3 regions of the Methylobacterium durans genome follow, and region 1 is predicted to be linked to each of the others. Evidence: predicted binding sites of a transcription regulator. Region 1 holds the regulator's gene; each other region holds the start of a gene.
What was found. The regulator HrcA, encoded in region 1, represses chaperone genes, less so after heat shock. The targets are predictions, from matches to a motif close to GTTAGCACTCNCNNNNNGNGAGTGCTAAC.
Positions count from the first base shown of each region.

Region 2: groES (co-chaperone GroES) is a predicted target of HrcA. The motif match lies at 2,440-2,468, and genes of this name have one in related genera.
Region 3: groES (co-chaperone GroES) is a predicted target of HrcA. The motif match lies at 3,012-3,040, and genes of this name have one in related genera.

Region 1 is NZ_CP029550.1:307,888-313,935, reverse strand. Features, by position in the region: gene DK389_RS01360 (DUF1236 domain-containing protein) at 1-618, shown strand, start outside; gene hrcA (heat-inducible transcriptional repressor HrcA) at 659-1,696, opposite strand; gene rph (ribonuclease PH) at 1,922-2,647, shown strand; gene rdgB (RdgB/HAM1 family non-canonical purine NTP pyrophosphatase) at 2,644-3,273, shown strand; partial or broken gene hemW (radical SAM family heme chaperone HemW) at 3,318-4,482, shown strand; gene DK389_RS01335 (EamA family transporter) at 4,492-5,337, shown strand; partial or broken gene DK389_RS01330 (penicillin-binding protein activator) at 5,348-6,048, opposite strand, start outside.
Region 2 is NZ_CP029550.1:2,096,183-2,102,230, forward strand. Features, by position in the region: partial or broken gene DK389_RS09565 (transposase) at 1-1,188, opposite strand, end outside; gene DK389_RS09570 (hypothetical protein) at 1,359-1,724, opposite strand; gene DK389_RS09575 (usg protein) at 2,020-2,292, opposite strand; gene groES (co-chaperone GroES) at 2,585-2,899, shown strand; gene groL (chaperonin GroEL) at 2,946-4,586, shown strand; gene DK389_RS09590 (hypothetical protein) at 4,683-5,174, opposite strand; gene DK389_RS09595 (ComEA family DNA-binding protein) at 5,215-5,406, opposite strand; gene DK389_RS09600 (LysR family transcriptional regulator) at 5,498-6,048, opposite strand, start outside.
Region 3 is NZ_CP029550.1:818,280-824,327, reverse strand. Features, by position in the region: gene DK389_RS31975 (hypothetical protein) at 1-354, opposite strand, end outside; gene groL (chaperonin GroEL) at 903-2,552, opposite strand; gene groES (co-chaperone GroES) at 2,644-2,931, opposite strand; gene DK389_RS03820 (extracellular catalytic domain type 1 short-chain-length polyhydroxyalkanoate depolymerase) at 3,171-4,430, opposite strand; gene DK389_RS03815 (CopG family transcriptional regulator) at 4,510-4,929, opposite strand; gene DK389_RS03810 (dienelactone hydrolase family protein) at 5,092-5,766, opposite strand.

The sequences.
Region 1 (6,048 bases):
GGTGAGGCCGGTGGGGCTGGCGGCGCGGGTCCCCGTGGCGGCGAAGGCGGTGCCGGCGGCGCGGGTCCGCGCGGCGGGGCGGCCGAGCGCGGCGGCGGCGGCCGCGAACCCGGCGAGGCCGGGCAGCGCGGCGGACGCGAGGAGGGCGGTGCGGCCCAGCGCGGCACGGAGCCCGGCGGCCGCAATGCCGGCGAGCGCGGAGGTCGCGAGGGCGGTGCCGAGCGCGGCGAGCGTGACGGCCGGGGCGGCGCTGCGGATCGTGATGGACGCGGCGGGCGCGACGGCGCGGCGGATCGCGAGGGTCGGGGCGGGCGCGACGGCGCGGCCGAGCGCGGCGGTCGCACCGAGGCGCGGGGCGCGGTCAACCGCCTCGACACACGCCAGCGCACCGAGTTCCGCCAGTCGATCACGCGGGTCGGCGTGTCGCCAGTGCGCAGCGTGAATTTCAGCCTCAACGTCGGCACGGCGATCCCGCGCTCGGTGACGCTGCACACGCTGCCGCCCGCCATCCTGACGCTGGTGCCGGCCTATCGGGGCTTCCGGTTCATCCTGGTCGAGGACGACATCGTCATCATCGATCCGGACACCTACGAGATCGTGGACGTAATCCCGGCCTGATCCGGCAAAAGGGCGGCGCTCCGGCGCCGCCTGAACCCTCTCACCGCCCGCCGTCGAGAAGCTTCGAGACGACGCGGGCAGTGTAGTCGACCATCGGGACGATCCGGGCGTAGTTGAGCCGCGTCGGGCCGATCACGCCGACCACGCCAACGATCTTCTGCGAGCCGTCGCGGAAAGGCGCGGCGATCATCGACGAGCCGGAGAGCGAGAACAGCTTGTTCTCCGAGCCGATAAAGATGCGCACGCCCTCGCCGCCCTCGGCCCGGGCGAGAAGATCGATCACGTCCTTCTGCGTCTCGAGATCGTTGAAGAGCAGGCGGATCCGCTCGAGATCCTCCACCGCCCGGAGGTCGTCGAGGAGGTTCGCCTGGCCGCGCACGATGAGTTGGCGCGCGTCGGACGGCCCCACAGTGGTGGCCAGGCCCGCATCGACGAGGCGCTCGGTGATGGCGTCGAGCTCGCGCTTCATCACCTGACGCCCGGCCTCGATCTCGGCGCGCAGAGCCCCGAGGGTGCGGCCCTGCAGGCGGGCATTCAGGTAGTTCGAAGCCTCCTGGAGCGCCCCGGTCGGCAGGCCCGTCGGCAGATCGAGGAGGCGGTTCTCGACCGAGCCGTCGTCCGAGACGAGGACGACGAGGGCCCGGTCGCGGTCGAGCCGCACGAACTCAATGTGCTTCAGATGCACGTTCTGCTTCGTGGTCACGACGACACCCGCGCCACGCGAGATGCCCGAGAGCAGGGTGGAGGCCTCGGCAAGCGCGGAATCGAACGTGTGGCGCGAGGCGGCGGCGCGCATCTGCGCCTCGATCAGTTCCTGCTCCTCGCGGCCCACATCGCCCAGTTCGAGCATCGCGTCGACGAAGAAGCGCAAGCCCTGCTCCGTCGGCAGGCGGCCGGCCGAGGTGTGGGGCGCGAAGATCAGGCCCGCATGCTCCAGATCCGCCATCACGTTGCGGATCGAGGCGGGCGAGAGCGCCATCGGCAGGATGCGCGCGAGGTTGCGCGAGCCCACCGGCTCGCCCGTCGAGAGATAGCTCTCCACGATCTGCCGGAAAATCTCGCGGGCCCGCTCGTTCATCGCGGCGAGCGCCTGGAATTGCTGCGGGGAGGAGAGGGAGCGCGGAGGTTCGGTCACCGAAATTCGTCCTGACGGCCGATTGTGTCGCTCGCGGGCTGCCGGATCAACCGTTGCGTCCTGCGCCCGATCCTCGCGGCGGGGTTGCGCAGGCCGGTCGGGTTGCCGCCTCCGCCCGACGGGCCTATGAGCGCAGCCCTGACATCCGACAGGACAGGGAGAGAGGCGATGCGGCCCTCGAAGCGCGCGGCCGACGAGTTGCGCAAGGTCACGCTCGAGCGCGCGGTGGCGCGCTACGCCGAGGGGTCCTGCCTCGTGAGCTTCGGCGAGACGAAGGTTCTGTGCACTGCCTCCCTGGAGGAGCGCGGGCCGCCGTGGCTGCGCGGCTCCGGCAAGGGCTGGGTGACCGCCGAGTACGCCATGCTGCCCCGCGCCACCCACGAGCGGACCCGGCGCGAGGTGAATTCGGGCAAGCCCTCGGGACGCACGCAGGAGATCCAGCGGCTGATCGGCCGGTCGCTCCGCGCCGTGACGAACCTGCCGGCGATCGGCGAGCGCCAGATCACGATCGATTGCGACGTCATCCAAGCCGATGGCGGCACCCGCACCGCGGCCATCACCGGTGCCTGGGTGGCGCTCAACGATTGCTTCGCCTGGATGCAGAAGCGCTCGATCATCTCGGTGAACCCGCTGAGGGACCACGTGGCGGCCGTCTCCTGCGGCATCCACCAGGGCGTGCCCGTCCTCGATCTCGAATACGCCGAGGATTCGACGGCCGAGACCGACGCCAATTTCGTGATCACCGGCTCGGGCGGCCTCGTCGAGGTGCAGGGCACGGCCGAGGGCAAGCCGTTCTCGGAAGCGGAGTTCCTCGAATTGCTGCGGCTCGCCAAGACGGGCGTCGGGTCGCTCGTCGCGCTCCAGAAGCAGGTTCTGGCGGGGAGCGCCGCGTGAGCCACCGCATCCTCACGGGCCGCGTCGTCATCGCCACCCACAACGCCGGCAAGCTCGTCGAGATGCGCGAATTGCTGGCGCCGTTCGGCGTCGAGGCGGTCTCGGCGGGCGAGCTGAGCCTGCCCGAGCCCGAGGAGACCGGCACGATGTTCTCCGAGAACGCCGCCATCAAGGCGCTCGCGGCCGCGGAAGCCTCGGGCCTGCCGGCCTTCGCCGACGATTCGGGGCTCTGCGTCGACGCCCTCGACGGGGCGCCGGGCCTGTTCTCGGCCCGCTGGGCGGGCGCGTCGAAGGATTTCTCCGGGGCGATGGCGCGCATCCTGTCGGAGCTCGATCGCCGCGGCGCGACGAACCGCCGGGCGCATTTCGTCTCGGCCCTCGTCCTCGCCTGGCCGGACGGGCATACCGAGCTCTTCGAGGGCCGGGTCTTCGGCGACCTCGTGGAGCCGCGGGGCACGGCCGGCTTCGGCTACGACCCGATGTTCCGCCCGGACGGGTTCGACCGGACCTTCGGCGAGATCTCCTCAGAGGAGAAGCACGGCGTCGACTGGCAGAGCGGCCAAGCCCTCTCGCACCGGGCCCGTGCCTTCGTGACCCTTGCGGAAGCCTGTCTGCGCCGGCCGTGAGGCGGCATCGACATCCCGGCCGCAGTGGGGCCACCGGCGACACCATGCTGATCGATCACCCCACCCGCGACGTCGGATTCGGCGTCTACCTGCACTGGCCCTTCTGCGCCTCGAAGTGCCCGTATTGCGACTTCAACAGCCATGTCCGGCAGGCGCCGGTCGACGAGCCGCGCTTCCTCGCGGCCTTCCGCGCCGAGATCGCGCATGTCGCGTCCCGCACGCCGGGGCGGCGCGTGTCGAGCGTCTTCCTCGGGGCGGCACGCCCTCGCTGATGCAGCCCGCGACGGTCGCGGGCCTGCTGGAGGCGATCGAGACGGCGTGGGGCACGACGGCGGATGTCGAGATCACGCTGGAGGCCAACCCGACGAGCGTCGAGGCGGGCCGCTTCCGCGGCTACCGGGCGGCCGGGGTGAACCGCGTCTCCCTCGGCGTGCAGGCCCTCGACGACGCCTCCCTGAAGGGGCTCGGGCGCCTGCACAATGCGGAGGAGGCGCTCAACGCGGTGCGCACCGCGCAGGCGCATTTCGAGCGGACCTCGTTCGACCTGATCTACGCCCGGCCCGCCCAGACGCCGCAGGCTTGGCGGGCGGAGCTGACGGAGGCGATCGCCCGTGCAGCCGAGCACCTGTCGCTCTACCAGCTCACCATCGAGCCCGGCACGCCCTTCCACGGCCTCGCCCGGGCCGGCCGCCTCGTCCCGCCGGACGAGGAGAGCGCGCGCGCCCTCTACGACGTGACGCAGGAAGTCTGCGACCGGGCGGGCCTGCCGGCCTACGAGATCTCGAACCACGCTCGGCCCGGCGCGCAGTCGCGCCACAACCTGCTCTACTGGCGCTACGGCGAGTATGCGGGCATCGGCCCCGGCGCGCACGGACGCCTCGTCACCGGGGCCGGGCGCATCGGCACCGTGACGGAGCGCGCACCGGAGGCGTGGCTCGCCCGCGTCGAGGCGGAGGGCCACGGCATCGTCGAGACGGAAGCCCTCGCGCCTGCCGACGAGGGCGACGAGTTCCTGATGATGGGCCTGCGCCTGACCGAGGGTATCGATCCGGCCCGCTACGCGGCGCTGAAGGGCCGCCCGCTCGATGCCGGCCGCCTCGCCACCCTCGTCGCGGACGGGCTCGTCGCCCGGCTGCCGGGGGCCGCATCGCGGCGACGCCGAAGGGGGCGCCGGTGCTGAACGCCCTCGTCGCCGAACTCGCGGCCTGAGGGCCAACGATGGCAGCGGGCACCCTCGGCCTCGTGCTCTTCGCCGCCTTCCTGCATGCCGCCTGGAACACGCTGCTCCGCGGCGGCACCGACCGGCTCTGGTCGATGGCGGTGATGAACCTCGCCATGGGCCTGCTCGGCCTCGCCGGCCTCGCCCTCTACGGCCTGCCCGTCTTGGCGGCGCTGCCCTATGCGGCCGCCTCCGGCGCCATCCACCTTGCCTACAACCTCCTGCTCGTCGCGACCTATCGCACCGGCGATCTCGGCCAGACCTACCCGATCGCCCGCGGCTCCTCTCCCACCATCGTCGCGCTCGGTGCGGCGGTCGCGGCGGGCGAGCAGCCCGCTCCCGGCACCCTCGCCGGCATCGCGCTCGTCAGCGCCGGCATCCTCGCCCTGGCCTTCGCGCGCGGCAGCCTCGGGCGCAGGGGCCTCGGGCGCGGCGGCCTCGCCGCGGCGCTGGCGACCGGCACCGCGATCGCCGCCTACACCCTCGTCGACGGGCTCGGCGTCCGGGCCTCGGGCGATTGGCGCGCCTACTCGGCGGCGATGTTCACGTTCCACCTGATCCTGCCGGCCTGGCTCGTCCTGCGGCGCGGCGCCGGCGTCCTCGACGTCTCGGCCCGGGAGGCGCTTAAGGCCGTGGGCGGCGGGCTGATCTCGTTCGCGGCCTACGCGGCGGTGATCTGGGCGATGCAGCGGGGCGCGATGGGGGCCGTTTCGGCCCTGCGCGAGACGAGCGTCGTCTTCGCCGCCTTCCTCGGACGGATCGTCCTCGGCGAGCGCCTCACCGCGGAACGCCTCATCGCCTGCATCGTGATCGCGGCGGGCGCCGTGCTCATCGGGGGTGGCTGAGGCGAGGCCTTCAGGTCCCCGATTTCCCCAGCGTCCGCGGCGCCGGGCTCACCACTGTCGCGGCGTTGTTGCGGATCTCGTAGACCGCGAGCGCCCGGTCGCTCGTGCCCTCCGGCCGGAAGCGGAAGGTGCCGTCGACGCCGGAGAAGCCCGCGCCGTTCGTCAGCGTCGATTCGGCGAAGCGCTGAGATCCGTACTGGCGGCTGAGCGCCGCCGTCAGCGAGACGGAATCGTAGGCCAGCGAGGCGACGCGCGGCGGGCTCGACCCGAAGCGCGCCTGATAGCGCCCGGCAAAGCCCCCGAAACCCGCCCGGTCGGCCGAAGCGAACCATGCCCCCTGCAGCGCCGGCAGGGCGAAGACCCGGGGCTCGTTCCAGACGGCCGTGCCGAGCGGCCGCACCCGGCCGGCGAGAAGCCGGCCTTCGTGAGCGCCGGGGCCAGGGCGGCGAGGCCGTCCGGTGTCTCCGGCAGGAACAGCGCGTCGGCCTGCGCGGCCGGGCCGGTGATGACGCCGTTCAGGCGCTGAATCGCGGCCTCGGGCGCGCCCGGCGCGTAGCGCTCGATTCCCGCGAGACGCGCGCCCTTGCGCGCCACCGCCTCCCGGAACTGCGCCTCGACGGCGTTGCCGTAGCTGTTCTCGGGGATCAGGGCCGCGAAGGAGCGCTTGCCCCCCGCCACCGCCTCCTCGACCACCCGGTCGACCTCGGATTG
Region 2 (6,048 bases), 1.8 Mb from region 1:
TACGGCCCGCCTCCGAGGCGCAGATGTCGCGCGCCATCTGCCGGGCGCCCTCGTGGATCGAGCGTGGGATCTTGCGGGCGGATGCGTTGGGGCAGCATCGTGGCTTCAGCGCGCAAGCTTCGCAGTCGTACTTGCTCGCGCGGTAGCGCAGCATCCCGTCTGCGTCGACGAGCGGGGGCGGTGACCGATAGACCTTCTGGCGTTGCCGCAGGTGCTTGCCGGCCGGGCAGGTGTAGGCGTCGGCGCCAGGGTCGTAGGTGAAGGCCGACCGGCTGAAGGTGCCGTCGCGGCGCTCGGACTTATCGAAGACGGGGATGTGCGGCTCGATGCCCTGCTCGTGGGCGAGCCAGCCCAGCATCGCGGCCGAGCCGTAACCGCTGTCACCGGCGAGCCGGGCCGGGTAGAGGTCGAAGCGCTCGCGCGAGCGCACGATCATGCGCTTGGCGGCCGTGACCTCGGCCTGCCGGATCGCGGTGGTCGGCTCGACGTCCACGATGACCGCGTGGTCGAGGTCGATCAGGTAGTTGGCCGCGTAGGCGAAGTAGGCCAGCCCACCGTCCGCACCCGTCCAGCGCGCGGCCGGGTCGGCGGGGGAACGAGCTTAGGCACGACCGGCGTCGCAGCTCCGAACGCGGCGTCGTCGAGCACAGCCAGGTACTCCCGGGCGGCGCGGCTGACGCTCTCGGGTGGCAGGCCGTTCGTACCCTCAACACCCTTCTGCCGGTTGGCATCAGCCTTGATAAGGCTGGCGTCGACCGCGAAGCCCTCGCCGCCCACGAGCCCCTCGGCGATGCAGCGGGCGAGCACGGTCTCGAACAAGCAGCGCAGCAGGTCGCTGTCGCGGAAGCGGCCATGGCGGTTCTTGGAGAAGGTCGAATGGTCCGGCACCCGGCCGTCGAGCCCGAGCCGGCAGAACCAGCGATAGGCGAGATTGAGGTGGACCTCGTCGCACAGGCGGCGCTCGGATCGGATGCCGAAGCAGTAGCCGATGAGCAGCATGCGGATCATCAACTCGGGGTCGACCGAGGGCCGGCCCGTCGAGCTGTAGAACGGCTGCAGGTGCGCGCGTAGACCCGACAGGTCAACGAAGCGGTCGATGGCGCGCAGCAGATGGTCGGCTGGGATATGTGTATCGAGCGAGAACTCGTAGAACAGGGCACCCTGCTCGACTTGCCGAGGTCCCATCATCTGCTTCGGTCTCCGTCTCTCGACAGAAGTGAATCACCTCACGACTACCGCCGCAACACCCGAGTTTTTCAACACAATCGGCGCTATTCGGACGGTCTGCTTCCCGACGGTGTAGCGCTCCGCGAACCTGTCTCGCCAGGGGCCCGCCGTCGGAACAGGCGAGAGGGAGCCTACCTGCAGAGCGAGGCCGTGCTCTGCTCCAGATCCAGTTCCTTCCGGGTCGTCTCCAGATCGCCCGAGACGACGCAATCCGGGTTCGCCGTGAGTAGATCCACATTCGCCTGCAGGGCCGCGATCCGGCGCTTTACGGCCTCGCAGAACGCGGGCGAGAGACCGGCGCCGCTCCCCTTCCTGTTCGCCTTCTCGAGTTCACGCGACATCGCCGACTGCGCGTCGGCGGCAGCCTTATGGCTGCGCTCCTTCTTCTTTATGTTGCTGGGGCTGCAGTCCTCGCCCGGAGCCGCCGACGACGGCTGCGGCGTGAGCAGCCATAGTGCCACGACGGCGCGTCCGATGCCCGACCTGTAACTTCCCATCGCGACGCGCCTCCTGACCCTCCGCATATCACGGTCAGGAGGTCGATCCGCAACGACCTCGCCGTCGCTCGGGCCAAGTGCCAGCTGCTCTCGATCTAGGGCACGTGGTGCCCGATCGCCTCAGTCGTGGTGGCGCTGCCGCAGAGAACCTGGCCCTGAGCCGCCCTCCATGCGGCATCGGTCGTACCACCACACAGCGGCACCGAACACGTAGCGGCATGTTCCTTCGATGCTCACCACCCGCATGGGCATGACCCAGAAATCCGGCGCCTCGCCAATGACGGCCCGTACCCGGTTAGTGCAGGTGGAATTCCGCACCGATCGCTCTCAACTCGGCGGGCTTGATCAGGCGGCTGTGGGCCACCTTCACAGAGTGGAGCGGCCCATCGAGCGTCTCTTGCCAGAACGCGAGGAAGCGCCGCAGTTCGGGAAACTCCGGGAACAGATCGTGATGCTGCCAGACGAAGCTCTGCAGCAGGTGCGGATGGTCTGGCAGGTGGTAGAGGATCTCGGCGGTCGTCAGGCTGTAGCCTTCGAGCTGGCGACGAAAGTCTGTCGAAACACTCATCGCGGCACCTCGTTCGAACGTCTGAACAGATACGCTGCCACAAGCAAGAAGGTTGCCGCGGCCACCAAGAAGAAATCGAGAAGCGCAAACAGAGCCAGACGCTTAGCGCTCGCGGAACCTGACTGCTGCCAAGCTTCATCAGTCCGCCCTGGCACTCTCATGGGACGAGTGCTAAAACCTGCGCGGCGGTCTGACGCAGAGGGCCTCTCGCGCCCCAGTCAGCCGTAGCTGGGCAGCTCATCAGAGAGCCTGGCGAACTTCTCGACCCGTAGCTCTCGCACTGGAGACAAGTATGACGTTCCGTCCGTTGCACGATCGAGTTGTTGTCCGCCGCATCGACGCGGAGGAGAAGACGAAGGGCGGCATCATCATCCCGGATACCGCCAAGGAGAAGCCGCAGGAGGGCGAGGTCGTTGCTGTTGGGCCCGGCGCCCGCGACGAGCAGGGCCGCGTGACGCCTCTCGACGTGAAGGCCGGCGACCGCGTGCTGTTTGGCAAGTGGTCCGGCACCGAGATCAAGATCGACGGTCAGGATCTCCTGATCCTCAAGGAATCCGACATCATGGGCGTGATCGAGGCCCGGGGCTCTCTGCAACAGGCCGCCTGATCCAGGGGTCTATCGATTTCGTCATGTGTCGAGAGGAGTGACAATTATGGCTGCCAAGGACGTACGGTTTTCGTCGGATGCTCGCGAGAAGATGCTGCGCGGCGTCGACATCCTCGCCGACGCGGTGAAGGTGACGCTCGGCCCGAAGGGCCGCAACGTCGTGATCGAGAAGAGCTTCGGCGCTCCCCGCATCACCAAGGACGGCGTCACCGTCGCCAAGGAGATCGAGCTCGCCGACAAGTTCGAGAACATGGGCGCGCAGATGGTGCGCGAGGTGGCTTCGAAATCGAGTGATCTGGCGGGCGATGGCACCACCACCGCGACCGTGCTGGCCGCGTCGATCGTCCGTGAGGGCGCCAAGTACGTCGCCGCCGGCATGAACCCGATGGACCTGAAGCGCGGCATCGACCAGGCTGTTGCGGCTGCGGTCAAGGACATCACCGGCCGTGCCAGGAAGGTCGCCTCCTCGGAGGAGATCGCCCAGGTCGGCACGATCTCGGCGAACGGCGACACCGAGATCGGCGAGATGATCGCCGAGGCCATGCAGAAGGTGGGCAACGAGGGCGTGATCACGGCGGAAGAAGCCAAGACTGCTGTGACCGAGCTCGACGTCGTCGAGGGCATGCAGTTCGACCGCGGCTACCTCTCTCCCTACTTCATCACGAACGCGGAGAAGATGGTCGCCGATCTGGATGACCCCTACATCCTCATCCACGAGAAGAAGCTGTCCTCACTCCAAGCACTCCTCCCTATTCTCGAGGCCGTGGTGCAGACGGGCAAGCCGCTCCTCATCATCGCCGAGGACATCGAGGGCGAGGCGCTGGCCACCCTCGTCGTGAACAAGCTGCGCGGCGGGCTCAAGGTCGCGGCCGTCAAGGCGCCGGGCTTCGGTGATCGCCGCAAGGCCATGCTCGAGGACATCGCAGTCCTGACTAAGGGACAAACCATCTCGGAAGATCTCGGCATCAAGCTTGAGAACGTCACTCTTGAGATGCTCGGCCGCGCCAAGCGGGTGCGCATCGAGAAGGAGAACACCACGATCATCGACGGCGCCGGCGAGAAGTCGGACATCGAGGCCCGCGTCGGGCAGATCAAGGCGCAGATCGAGGAGACCACCTCGGACTACGACCGCGAGAAGCTTCAAGAGCGTCTGGCCAAGCTCGCGGGTGGCGTCGCGATCATCCGCGTCGGTGGTTCGACCGAGGTCGAGGTCAAGGAGAAGAAGGACCGGGTGGAGGATGCTCTGCATGCCACCCGCGCCGCGGTCGAGGAAGGCATCGTCCCCGGCGGCGGCACCGCGCTGCTGCGCGCCAAGAAGGCGGTCTCCGCCCTCTCGAGCGACAACGCGGACGTGGCGGCCGGCATCAAGATCGTCCTCAAGGCGCTTGAGGCTCCGGTCCGTCAGATCGCCCAGAACGCGGGCGTCGAGGGCTCCATCGTGGTCGGCAAGATCACCGACAACGAGGGCTCTGAGACCTACGGCTTCAACGCCCAGACCGAAGAGTACGTGGACATGCTCCAGGCGGGCATCGTCGACCCGGCCAAGGTCGTGCGCACGGCCCTGCAGGGTGCGGCCTCGGTCGCCGGCCTTCTGGTCACCACCGAGGCGATGGTGGCGGATGCGCCGAAGAAGGAGAGCCCCGCACCCGCGATGCCAGGCGGCGGTATGGGCGGCATGGATTTCTGATCCGCCCACCCTATTACCAACGACAAGGGCCGCCTTCTGGGCGGCCCTTTGCTTTTCGGGCACCTATGTGCCGGCACGACTGAGCCCAATGCCAAATCAGGCACCTCGGCCAGACCGCCGCGTGTTCGAACTACCTCCTCCTTCGTGAACAATCCGAGGGCCGCGATCGGCGAAGCTGATGCCAAGGTCGAACCTTGCCGAACCGCGCTTCGCGGCGTGACGGGGATAACTGCTAACCTCGAAATCGATGGTGGAGCGGGTCACACATCTCTGAGCCGGCAGGTTGCAGGTGACCTGCATCGTGCCGGGACGATGCACATAGCGCCGAGAAGGCCAGCGCTGGATCGCTCGGCGCTTCTCCGCAATGAGCTGATCCTGCGTATAGCGGCGACCGTAGAACGTAACGGTGCGAGCGTACATGTCTGGCACCCTCGTAATTGGGGCCGTATTGCCCGACGACCAGATCCGGAGGTAGTCGGTCGCGAAGGAGGCTGTGCGGACTCTCATCTCGTCCAGGTCGAGCGCCTGCGCTGACGGCGCACTAGCCATGGCGGCGACGAAGATCAACAGCGACGGTGACTTCAACATTGTCGGTCCTCAACAACCGTTTCGTATCTTGGTGTGCGGCCTAGCTCTCCGAGACTGTGACCTGATCCGCGGTACCGTCTGTTTTGCCACTGAGACCCGGCACCTCATCGAGCTGTCGCAGACTGGTGAACTGGCCCCGCTCCTCCCGGTAGCGCACGATCTCAAAGCCGTGGCCTTGCAGCGCAGGCACGCTGTCTAGCTCCTCGGCGGTTGCCGTGTTGAGATCGACCATCGGACCCGTCCCTAGCTATGGTCCGACCGCAACGCCGGCGGCTTGCTCCCGTTCCGGTCCTGACTTCATAGGACGGGCAGCGTTGGCATCTTCACCCAATCGCCTCCTGACTGGCGGCCGCGCTGGGCAAAAGCCCCATCAGGGCCTGCAACGACGCGCCGGCGTCACCGGACCATACGAGGTGCGTACGATTGACCCGCAGATGCGGGGGCAGCGGATGGCGCTTCACGGCCGTGCTCAACACAGCCTGATCAAGCACCTCCGCCGGCACGATCGCCGCCCCTGTGCCAGCCGCCACGCACGCCACGATGGCGTGGTACGAACTCATCTCCAGAACACGGTCCGGCGACACGCCGCCTTCAGCCAGCCACTCGATGAGGCGCTGGCGATAGGAGCAACCATGCGGGAACGCCACCAGTGTTTGCCCACGTAGCGCGATAGCTTCGCGGATCGTCGGACCACCCCTGGCGGTGATCAGCACCAGCTCCTCGTCGAAGGCCGGAAGCGCAGAGAGGCTGCCCTTCTCGAAGGGCTCCGACACGAAGGCAGCCTCGACCTCGAAGCGGTCGAGCTGGCGCAGCAACGCGCGGGTCGTGCCGGTCTGCAGCTCGATCGTGACGTTGGGGTGCCGTGCGTGAAAGG
Region 3 (6,048 bases), 510 kb from region 1:
CCTGGGCTTGCAGGCGGTCACAGTCCTCATGAGGCCAATTTCGCGAACCGTGCGATGATGGTTGAGCGACAAGAGGAGATTGATCATGGCCTCGGAGAAGAAGCACGGAAACCGCGAAGCTAAGAAGCCGAAGAAGCTAGTACCGAAGACGATCGCGGCAGCGCCATCCACGAAGGACATGGTCAGCGCGGCCGTCAAATCGGCCAACAGGAAATAGGCTTCGTCACTTCGGGCCTGGTCGATGACCTCAGCCCGGTGAAGGGGACGAACATGATGATTTCCGCACCTGCGGACGGTCATCTGCGCCAGGTCCTCAACCGCCGCAGCGAGTGGTGGATGAGGACGCGCGATCACCCGAATTGCTTCTCGCCATCGGCTCAAGCTGGCCCCATGCGGCTCGGAATGCTTGTCATCGCAGCATTCACCTCCCTCTCGATGCTCACCGCAACGCCGGTGGCAGCCACGCCAGGGCTGCCCAGGCTTCAGCCCCGCGCTGCGGCGGTGCTCAACGGACTCGAATGGGGGACGAGCTTAGGTGGAGCCGACTGCAAGCGCCGGGACTGCTCAACGGATTTCGCTCTGTCCATGGAGCTCAAGGAGCGGCCTGCGGGCACGCCCGAGCAGCGCCTGCGCGGTGAAGTCGCTCGGACGGATCATCCTGGCGGCCCTGGGCGGCTCGTGGGGTCGATCCACCGTGCCGGCCGAATCTGGACGGCGCGACGGGACCGCGGCTTCGTCGGCCTCGTGGAGATCGGCGAGCGCGACTTGTGGCTCTGGCTCGTCTCGCCTGCCGATCGCGATAGAGAGGAAGGCGACTGGGAGGAAACCGGCTTTGGGTCCATGCCGGGAGTAGACCGGCCGCCGCGAGGCGGCCGGTCTGGTTGGATTGATGCTGGTCGGCTTCAGAAGTCCATGCCGCCCATGCCACCCATGCCGCCGCCGCCCGGCATCGGGGGAGGCGCGTCCTTCTTCGGGGCATCGGCAACCATCGCCTCGGTGGTGACGAGGAGGCCGGCGACGGAGGCGGCACCCTGGAGCGCCGTGCGCACGACCTTGGCCGGGTCGACGATGCCCGCCTGCAGCATGTCCACGTACTCTTCGGTCTGGGCGTTGAAGCCGTAGGTCTCGGAGCCCTCGTTGTCGGTGATCTTGCCGACCACGATGGAGCCCTCGACGCCCGCGTTCTGGGCGATCTGACGGACCGGAGCCTCAAGCGCCTTGAGGACGATCTTGATGCCGGCCGCCACGTCCGCGTTGTCGCTCGAGAGGGCGGAGACCGCCTTCCTGGCGCGGAGCAGCGCGGTGCCGCCGCCGGGGACGATGCCCTCTTCCACCGCGGCGCGGGTGGCATGCAGCGCATCCTCCACCCGATCCTTCTTCTCCTTGACCTCGACCTCGGTCGAACCACCGACGCGGATGATTGCAACACCGCCCGCGAGCTTGGCCAGACGCTCCTGGAGCTTCTCGCGGTCGTAGTCCGAGGTGGTCTCCTCGATCTGCGCCTTGATCTGCCCGACCCGGGCCTCGATGTCCGCCTTCTCGCCGGCACCGTCGATGATCGTGGTGTTCTCCTTCTCGATACGCACCCGCTTGGCGCGGCCGAGCATGTCGAGCGTGACGTTCTCAAGCTTGATGCCGAGGTCTTCCGAAATTGTTTGTCCCTTGGTTAGCACCGCAATATCTTCCAGCATGGCCTTGCGGCGGTCGCCGAAGCCGGGCGCCTTGACGGCCGCGACCTTGAGGCCGCCGCGCAGCTTGTTCACGACGAGGGTGGCCAGCGCCTCGCCCTCGATGTCCTCGGCGATGATGAGGAGCGGCTTGCCCGTCTGCACCACGGCCTCGAGAATAGGGAGGAGTGCTTGGAGTGAGGACAGCTTCTTCTCGTGGATGAGGATGTAGGGGTCATCCAGATCGGCGACCATCTTCTCCGCGTTCGTGATGAAGTAGGGAGAGAGGTAGCCGCGGTCGAACTGCATGCCCTCGACGACGTCGAGCTCGGTCTCGGCGGTCTTGGCTTCCTCAGCCGTGATCACGCCCTCGTTGCCCACCTTCTGCATGGCCTCGGCGATCATCTCGCCGATCTCCTTGTCGCCGTTCGCCGAGATCGTGCCGACCTGGGCGATTTCCTCGGACGAGGCGACCTTCTTGGCGCGGCCCGTGATGTCCTTGACGGCGGCCTGCGTGGCGAGGTCGATGCCGCGCTTCAGGTCCATCGGGTTCATGCCGGCGGCGACGTACTTGGCGCCCTCACGGACGATCGACGCGGCCAGCACGGTCGCGGTGGTGGTGCCATCGCCCGCCAGATCACTCGATTTCGAAGCCACCTCGCGCACCATCTGCGCGCCCATGTTCTCGAACTTGTCGGCGAGCTCGATCTCCTTGGCGACGGTGACGCCGTCCTTGGTGATGCGGGGAGCGCCGAAGCTCTTCTCGATCACGACGTTGCGGCCCTTCGGGCCGAGCGTCACCTTCACGGCATTGGCGAGAAGCTCGACACCATGCAGCATCTTCTCGCGGGCATCCGACGAGAAGCGTACATCTTTGGCAGCCATAGGGTAGATCCTCTTTGTTAAGTTTCAGCCCCAAGGCACCCAGAGGGGCAGCCTCAAAGGGCAATGGTCACGAGATCGTGGAGCGGCCGCCTCAGGCGACGACGCCCATGATGTCGGATTCCTTCATGATCAGGAAATCCTGGCCGTCGATCTTGACCTCGGTGCCCGACCACTTGCCGAACAGCACGCGGTCGCCGGCCTTCACGTCGAGAGGCGTCACGCGGCCCTGCTCGTCGCGGGCGCCGGGCCCGACGGCGACGATCTCGCCCTCCTGCGGCTTCTCCTTGGCGGTATCCGGGATGATGATGCCGCCCTTGGTCTTCTCCTCGCCCTCGATGCGGCGGACGACAACACGGTCGTGCAACGGACGGAACTTCATGGGGCCTCCGGCTTCCTGCCTGAACGGTGAGCGGCTTGTCAGCGCCGTTTGAGAGGGGCAAACGCCCCTCCTGCGGAGAGCTTAGCACTCGTCGCGGACGAGTGCTAACGATTGTGGGCCGAATTCGCTCACCGTGTCTAAGCTGACCGTTTGCGGCGTCCGCTCAGCGCGCCTCTGATGTGCTCCAGCCAAGACGCGAGATGTGATCTCCTGCTGATCTGACGTGCGCCCTACGGACTTCAGTGCCGTGTCTGGGCAGCTGTGCTTGCGTGAGCCAGGAAGAAGCGCAACATCTCCAGACTCGCATCGGGGCCGCGCGGGTCGGTGTACGTCCCGCTCTCACTGCCCCCCGACCAGGCGTGCCCGGCACCGTGCAGGGTCCACTGCTCCAACAGCGCCGGCTCGCCGCGTTCGCGCTGAACCGTGCATGTGTAGGCCATCCCGCCCTCGGATGTACCCCGAGTGACCGCTGCATCCAGCGTCCTGCCGGGCGCTGCTTGGGCGATGACCCGGTCACCGTTGACGGGATTGACCGTGCGGTCGGCGTCGCCGTGAAAGACAATGGTTGGCACCGTGCGTCGCGTGCCTCTCGGCTGGACCGCACCTCCTCCGTTCATGGCCGCAAACGCGGAGGGCATGTCCTTGGCCGCGCCGGAGGGAAGCCCCGAATGCACCCCGACTGCCGCGAACAGATCGGGGTAGGTCGCCGCCAAGATCGCCGCAGCCGCGCCGCCGGCCGAGAGTCCCGCGGCATAGATCCGAGTCGGATCGGCCGAGAACTCGCGGATGACCTCACGGGCGATGCCGGCGATCAGCGAGGGCTCGCCGGCATCGCGCTGCTGATCAGACACGTTGAACCAGTTCCAGCACTTCTGCATGTTGGCCGACTGTGTTTGGCCTGGGTACACCACCAAGAAGGTTTGCTCCTCGGCAAGCTCATTCATCCGCGTGCCGGCAGCGAAGTCGTCGGGTGACTGGGTGCAGCCGTGCAGCATGATCACGACAGGAAGCGCCTGGCCCGTGTAGCCACTCGGGACGTAGACCTTGTAGGGCCGGCTCCCCGCCCCGTTGGAGAAGCTGCGCTCCTCGAACCGCGCTCCATCCGGTACCGGGATTGGGAGACGTTGCGGCGCTCCGAGGCCGTCCCCGAGGCCGGGCATTGAGCTCATCTTGGGGAAGCGCTCGCGTAAGGATCGTAGTGTCTCCGCGAGCCCCTGCCGTTCTGAGGCGGCCGCTCTGCCAATCGGCGCATCACCGACGCCCGCCTTTCCGGAGCCGGGCGCCGTCCAGGCTCCTCGCGGAGTCGAGGGTGCGACCATGTCGATGGTCGGCCATGAGCGCGCGGCACTGCCTCCGGTGCGGGGCGCTGCCTTTTGCGTGGCTGCTTGTGGGTTGGCGGTTGCCGGGCGCCCCTGAAGCAGTGCCATTGCCTCAGTCAGCTGGCCGGCCCGGGTGAGGCGGGTCACCTCGGCCATGTCGATGGTGGAGAATGCGTTCATGGTCATGATCCTGGATAAGGTGGATGAGCCAGCGCAGGAGGACTGGCCTTCACCGCGAAAGGGCAGGGAGGGTGAGGGGTCAGGCGGTACGGTCGGCCAGCGCCGCCTTGACCGCCGGTGAGGCGTGAAAGGCGCCGAGGACCTCGACCGAGGCGATGGCTTCGCGGGCGAGCTCGGGAGTGACGTCCAGGGCGATGCTGGCGAGGCCGAGAACGTGGATGTGAAGCGGTGTGCCAGCGTCCCTGGCCGCCTCCAGATCCTGCCGCGTGTACTGGGACAGACCGAGAGTTAGCTGCTTGCGGGCCACGGACTGGCGGACAGCGTCGCCCTGGCGCTCGAGCTGGTTGCGCACGGCGGTGCGGATGAAATCGGCTCGGTTGGCGTAGAAGCCGTCGCGAACCATCAGGTCGATACGGCCGAGATCAACGAAGCCGAGATTGATCGTCAGCTTCTCGCTCTCGGGCGCTCTCGGCCGAAGCTCCCGCAAATTGTCTGTCATCCTGCTGCCATCCTTATACCATCCCACTGGATGGTCTAAAGATGGTGCCGCGTACCGGCACCGCAAGGGGCTTCGGATTTTCGCTATCGAATTGTCTCACGCGAGCCCTGAGAACTGACGGCAGATTCAGGCGTGTGAAGGAGCAGTCCCGCCGAAGCGATCTCAGGCATGCTTCAGGCCGAGATGTCGGTCCAAAAAGGTCGTCACCTGGGCAGCCGAACCAAACTGCGCCGTTCCCGTGAAGCCATGCCCTTGCCCAGGGTAGATCTGGATCTCGTAAGGTGTGTCCTGCTGCTTCAGGAGACGCTCGATCGCGTACGCCTGCGCGACGGGCACGATCGGATCCGAGGCGCCGTGCAGGATCAGGGTTGGCGGCAGCCGCGGCCGACGGGCGGCTAGGCCCTCAGGCAGCGGGCCAAAGTAGTCCACGATCGCTTTGACCGGGGCGTCAGATGCAGCAACCTCGAACGCCAGCGCTGCTCCGAGCGAAACTCCTACGATCCCGAGCCGCCGCGCATCGACACTCGGCTGCAGGGCAAGCCAGCTCACGCCATCTCGCACGGTGGTGGCCCAGAGCGGAAATTCCTGGCGCAGCCGCGAGTAGGCGACACGCCGGCCGCCCGTGCGGTCGAGGTAGTGCAAGAAGGCGACGTGATAGCCCGAGGCCGAGATTGTGCGAGCCGCGAGGCGGTAGCCTTCCGCATAGGTCAGCCCGTCTGCACCGTGCAGGAGCAGAACGGCCGGGCCGTTCGTGCCTGTGCCTCCTGCTGCAGAGCCGCCCGAGGCGGCAAACCACTCGACCTCGATGCGCTGGCCGTGACTCGTGAAGCTCTGCATGCCTCGCGCGGTACTCCTGGTGAGGCTGCGCCCGGCCGCCGAGCCGGTGGCGCATGGCCAGCATCAACTCTCACCGCGGATTGAGGATGCATCCGGCTGCCCAATGCCGAGGGTCAGCCGTTCGCGACGCGGCGGCCGGGTCGCGGCAACATCTGCTGCGGGGGGACTGCCAGGACTACGGCCCGGCTATGATAGGAGAATTACGGTGTTGTCTGTCTCCTTCTCCTTCTCGGTCGTGAGTGGTCCCGGGGGAGGGGGCACAGGCCGCCCTGGTGCGGTCTC